Regions from separate parts of the Terasakiella sediminum genome, predicted to be linked through region 2. Evidence: predicted binding sites of a transcription regulator. Region 2 holds the regulator's gene; the other holds the start of a gene.
The links. The regulator HrcA, encoded in region 2, represses chaperone genes, less so after heat shock. The targets are predictions, from matches to a motif close to GTTAGCACTCNCCNNNGGNGAGTGCTAAC.

Region 1 (3,128 bases), on a different contig from region 2:
GAACCTTTGATCGCGGACTTGTCTCCGCTGATCCTGCTGGGGGCGGCGTTTTGGACCGTCTTTACAACCGTCACCATGTTCGACATGCTGGTCGCGGCCTGTACATTGTGGGCCTTGCTGGGTCTGTTGATTTCCTGGCGCGACGGGGGATCAAAGGGCTGGTGGTATCTTGCCCTTGCCATTGGTCTGGGCGTCCTTGCCAAAGGTCCGGTGATTTTGCTTCAAGTGTTGCCCATCGCCCTGCTGGCCCCAGTCTGGGACCGTGACGGGCTGATCAAACAGCATTATGGCGGCTGGAAAACCTGGTATCTGCGCATCCTGTTGGCCGTTTTGGGCGGGGCTGTGATTGGTTTGGCCTGGGCCATCCCTGCCGGGATTTATGGTGGGGAAGAATATCGCAACGCCATCTTCTGGGGGCAAACCGCAGGCCGTGTAGTGAAATCTTTTGCCCATGCGCGTCCCTGGTGGTGGTATCTGGCCGTCATCGGTCCATTGTTGTTGCCGTGGATGATCTGGCCGACCATGTGGCGTGCGGCCTTTATGCGTGGGCGTGCTCTCTGGTCGGAAGCTCAAGCGCGGTTCTGTATCCTGTGGTTTGTGCCAATCTTTGTGGCTTTCTCCCTCATCAGCGGCAAGCAGCTGCATTACCTTCTACCCATCTTCCCTGCCTGTGCTTTCCTGATCAGCCGCTGGATAGTAAAGGAAGATGTGTCTGACAGTCGTATTGCGCGCATCCTGCCTGCAGGTTTGTTTGTTGTTCTTGGCACTTTGTTGATCGCGTTACCTTATCTGCCGATCAAGAAACTCCCGGACTGGGCATTGGCGTTGCCGACTTACTGGATGGCCCTGCCTGTTCTCGCAGCCTTGTTCGTGATTGTCAGACCCATCGGGGCGTTAAAGAACACCATTCTTGGTTTGGTTGCCATGATGTCCCTGTTTGTTGTCGCGCTGCATCTGGTCATTGCGCCTTACCTTGCCAATGATTTCGACCTGAATGAAATGTCACGCCAGATCAAATCCTATCAGGATAAAGGCTATGACGTGGCCTTTGTGGGGAAATATCACGGGACTTTCCAATATCTGGGGCGTCTGGAGAAGCCGATTGCAGAACTGGGCAGCAACCGCACAGGCATTGGTGTGGAAGACTGGGTGAAAGATCATCCCAAAAGCATGGTGATCACTCTTTGGAAGCAGGACCCACCTGCGACTCCGGCTGTTGCTTATGTGCAGAATTTCCGCAGTAACAATTTCATCATCTTTGATAGCAGCAAGCTTGAGGGTGATCTTAAGCTGTTGCAAAGACGTGGGAAAAAGAAGAAATAGTTGCCTTGTGTTTTTGCGGCGCACAACAAGTTTTTCCCAAGAAATTAGATTCAAAACTTGACACAAATAGGTCGTCCGCTTACCTCTGTTAGCACTCGAACTGAACGAGTGCTAACACTGACTCGTTTGGGTCTTCCACTTTGGTGAATATCACGGAGTTAAAATTATGAAATTTCGTCCTTTGCACGACCGCGTTCTCGTAAAACGTCTGGAGCAAGAAACGAAAACTGCTGGCGGGATCATCCTTCCAGAAGCTGCACAAGAAAAACCATCTGAAGGCGAAGTTGTCGCTGTTGGTTCTGGTGTGCGCGGTGACAATGGTGAATTTGTTGCGCTTGACGTTAAAGCTGGCGATCAGGTTCTGTTCGGCAAATGGTCTGGTACTGAGATCAAGGTCGATGGCCAGGATCTGCTGATCATGCAAGAAAAAGACATCCTGGGTGTTGTTGAGAAGTAAGTTCTCGAAACCTCGTCACAATATTATTTTAAATTGACTGCTTAACATAAGGGTCTGGCTAAAATGGCTAAAGAAATCAAATTCGGCACGGACGCACGTGCTAAAATGCTCGAAGGTGTTGACCTTCTGGCGAACGCTGTAAAAGTAACACTCGGTCCAAAGGGTCGTAACGTTGTTCTGGACAAATCTTTTGGCGCACCACGCGTAACAAAAGACGGTGTTTCTGTAGCGAAAGAAATCGATCTGGAAGACAAGTTCCAGAACATGGGCGCACAAATGATCAAAGAAGTTGCGTCTAAAACAGCTGATCTGGCTGGTGATGGTACAACAACTGCAACTGTTCTGGCGCAAGCTATCGTACGTGAAGGTACAAAAGCTGTTGCTGCCGGCATGAACCCAATGGATCTGAAACGTGGTATCGACCTTGCTGTTTCTGCTGTTGTTGAAGACGTTAAAGGCCGTTCCAAGCCTGTTGCAACAAACGAAGAAGTTGCCCAGGTTGGTACAATCTCTGCAAACGGTGAAAAAACTGTTGGTGATCTGATCGCACAAGCCATGGATAAAGTTGGCAACGAAGGCGTGATCACAGTAGAAGAAGCCAAAGGTCTGGACACAACACTCGACGTTGTTGAAGGCATGCAGTTCGACCGTGGTTACACATCTCCTTACTTCGTAACCAACTCTGAAAAAATGATCTGTGAGCTGGACAACCCATACATCCTGATCAACGAAGGCAAACTGACTTCTCTGCAGCCTATGCTGCCCCTGCTGGAAGCTTCTGTACAAGCCTCTCGCCCTCTGCTGATTATTGCTGAAGACATCGAAGGCGAAGCACTGGCTACTCTGGTTGTCAACAAACTGCGCGGCGGCCTGAAAGTTGCTGCAGTTAAAGCCCCTGGTTTCGGTGATCGTCGTAAAGCTATGTTGCAGGATATTGCGATCCTGACAAACGGTCAGCTGGTTTCTGAAGAACTGGGCGTTAAGCTTGAAAATGTTTCTATCGACATGCTGGGTACTGCCAAGTCTGTTGTTATCACCAAAGAAGAAACAACAATCGTTGAAGGTGCTGGTGACAGCGCTGAGATCGAAGCACGTTGCAACCAGATCAAGGCACAAGCTGAAGAATCTACTTCTGACTACGACCGTGAGAAAATGCAGGAACGTCTGGCTAAACTGGCTGGCGGTGTTGCTGTTATCCAGGTTGGTGGTGCAACTGAGATCGAAGTGAAAGAACGCAAAGACCGCGTTGACGATGCCCTGCACGCTACACGCGCTGCTGTTGAAGAAGGTATCATCTCCGGTGGTGGTACGGCGCTGCTGTACGCAACACGCGCTCTTGAAGGTATCG
Region 2 (3,128 bases):
GACCTGAATTTCACCCATGGCTTTCAGGTCACAGACAGCACGCAGGGAACGCCCGATCAGGCGCTGGATTTCCTGTGTGCGCCCGGATTGTTTGCCACTGCTGGCTTCGCGGCGCATACGGTCATGGGTGGAACGTGGCAGCATGCCATATTCTGCGGTTACCCAGCCTTCGCCAGACCCGCGCATCCAGCCCGGGACTTTTTCTTCCACAGTTGCAGTACAAAGAACATGTGTGTCACCAAATTTCACCAGGCAGGAGCCTTCGGCATATTTGGAGAAACCCATTTCAAAGGTGACTTCACGCAGTTGATCGGCCGCGCGCCCTGATGGACGTGTCATCTTATTCCAGGTCTTCTGCGATGATGGAAATATTCAGGTCGAAAGACACTTCGCCTTCGTCTTCGTCACGGTGCAAAACGCCAATGAATTCATCCAGAACATAGACTTCAACCGGGTGTTCCGGCTTCTTTGGTGGCTGAACGCGGATTTTGTCGTTGCCAAAAGTCTTGCGCAGGTGTGCGGTAACTTTCTGAATTTCTTCCATCGTAATCATAATTATATATTCCCATAGGTAATGAAGTTCTGATCGGTTTAACATAGCCTCTTGCGTTGACGCAACGCCCACTTGAGACTAAATTTCTTTCCATGCTTAGTAACTTGAATGACAGATCACGCGATATCTTTGGTCGCATTGTAGATGCCTATATGGAAACAGGCGAACCCGTGGGATCACGCACGGTTTCCAAACTGCTGGAAAATGCGCTTTCGCCTGCTTCTATCCGCAATGTAATGGCAGACCTGGAAGATATGGGCCTGCTTCATTCCCCGCATACCTCTGCCGGGCGCATGCCAACGGAATTGGGTCTTCGCATGTTTATTGATGGCGTCATGGAAATTGGTGATCTGGGGGAACAGGAACGTCAGACCATTGATGCGGAATGTGCTGCCAAGGGCCGCAAGTTTGAAGATGTTATGTCAGAAGCTTCCGGCATGATTTCCGGCCTGTCCGGATGTGCATCGCTGGTTTTTGCCCCCAAGACCGATTCTCCGCTAAAACATATCGAATTTGTGAATTTGTCGCCCGGGCGCACACTTGTGATTATGGTGATGGAAAATGGCGTGGTGGAAAACCGCGTGATTGAAACTCCGCACGATATCCCGCCGAGTGCGTTGGTGCAGGCGAGTAATTATCTGGGGGCTAAGCTTGTGGGGCAAACGGTCACAGGCGGCGTGGATGAAATTACCAAGGAATTACAGACCCATCAGGCACAACTGGATGAGCTGACAAGTCGTGTGGTTGAAGCGGGCCTTGCTGAATGGGCCGGCGGCACGGAAGATTCAGGGTCTTTGATTGTGCGCGGACAAAGTCATCTTCTTGATGATATTTCCGCCATGGGTGACCTTGAACGCATAAAATCTTTATTTGAGGCTTTAGAAACGAAAGAAACCCTGCTAAAGCTTTTGCGCCTTGCGGATGGGGCGGAAGGCGTACAAATATTTATTGGATCGGACAATCCGTTGTTTAACGTGTCGGGCTGTTCGATGGTGGTGGCACCTTTTCATGACCCCCACCAGAAAATTGTCGGCGCAATTGGTGTGATCGGACCTACCCGGATCAACTATGCGCGCATTATTCCGATGGTTGATTACACATCAAAAGTAATTGGCCGTTTAATTGGTTAACAGTATTGAAGAGTAAAGAAATGTCAGGCGAGAATACACAAGCAACACCTGAAGAAAACGAAACAGTTGAACAACAAGCTGCACCAGCTGAAGAAGCACAGGAAGAAGTGACTTTGGAAGCGGACGTTCAGGGCTTTGGTGCGGATGCGCAAATCGAAAAGCTTGAAGCTGATCTGGCTGAGATGAAAAACAAATGGATGCGCGCTGTGGCGGACGAACAAAATGTGCGTCGCCGTTCTGAAAAAGAAAAACAGGATGCGCTGAAATATGGTGTGACAAACTTTGCACGCGAAATGGTCAGTGTGGCTGATAACCTGCGCCGCGCGCTGGAAAGTGCATCAGAAGAACTGAAAGACAGCGACGTTGTTAAAGGCGTTGAAATGACCGAGCGTGAATTGCAAAACGCGTTCAACAAAGCAGGCATCAAACGTGTGGAAGCAGCGGGTCAGCCGTTTGACCACAACCTGCATCAGGCCATGTTTGAAATTGAAGACCCAAGCCAGCCGGCGGGCATGGTTGCCCAAGTCATGCAAGATGGATACGTCATCCACGACCGTCTGCTACGCCCAGCCATGGTTGGTGTCACCAAAGGTGGCCCAAAACAGGAAGCAGCTCCTGCACCAGCGGCTGAAGAAGCCCCTGTTGCGGAAGAAGGCCCTGGTCAGCCTTATGAAGAAGCTGCGAACGAGAATGCGGGTTCTACCATCGATCAGGAAACTTAAGTTTTCCGCACATAGCTGTCTAGCGTGTTCCCCGGCGCAGGCCGGGGGCTTTTTGACAAGGTAACTCTGTCTTGAAAAGGTCCCGGCCTTCGCTGGGACACAGCGGATCATTCTTAACGCTGGTTGATGCGCGCGTTGTAGGAAATTTCTTCGCGGGTTAACTGCAGGCCCACATAGATTTCGTAATCGGACCCATCACGTGACCCATCGGTGACGATGGTCAGGTCAATCGGCTCATCGGTGACTTCGTTCAGGGTCTGGTTGCCCGGGAAGGCAAGGCGCAGCGGGAAGGTGGTCTTTTCCAGAATTTTCTTCTGATTATCCACGATGGCGACGAAATAATTTACATCGGCTTTGCGTGATTGATCCGCCGGGCCACGCTGGGCGGAAATGACCGGGGCAACCTGTGTCAGGATGGAACCTGCGCGGGTATCGTAATCCACATCATACTGGCAGGCGCTCAAGACGTTGGTGATTTTGGCTTCGAACAATACATCAATAATGTCACGTCCGGGGCCGTCTTTGAATTTGGTCAGTTCAGACGCATTTTTCAAAACTGTGATGCGCGGGCAGGGTTCCGGTTTTTCTTCACGCCAGAAATTTAACGAGTCACATGCACTGAGACCGAGACAAAGGATCATCGATGACAGAATGCTTTTGGTGATTTTCATGGGTGACTCCGACGGTTGAAAAATAGCCTGTGCGCGCACCATACCCTGTCAG

Region 1: the regulator HrcA is predicted to act here: its motif matches at 1,411-1,439, upstream of groES (co-chaperone GroES).

The regions. Positions count from the first base shown of each region.
Region 1 covers NZ_JAWLVJ010000015.1:481-3,608, reverse strand. Annotated here, with positions in the region: gene RYZ26_RS12595 (ArnT family glycosyltransferase) at 1-1,323, shown strand, start outside; gene groES (co-chaperone GroES) at 1,490-1,780, shown strand; gene groL (chaperonin GroEL) at 1,844-3,128, shown strand, end outside.
Region 2 covers NZ_JAWLVJ010000009.1:66,951-70,078, forward strand. Annotated here, with positions in the region: gene rph (ribonuclease PH) at 1-339, opposite strand, end outside; gene RYZ26_RS08835 (DUF3126 family protein) at 341-553, opposite strand; gene hrcA (heat-inducible transcriptional repressor HrcA) at 646-1,683, shown strand; gene grpE (nucleotide exchange factor GrpE) at 1,704-2,405, shown strand; gene RYZ26_RS08850 (hypothetical protein) at 2,519-3,076, opposite strand.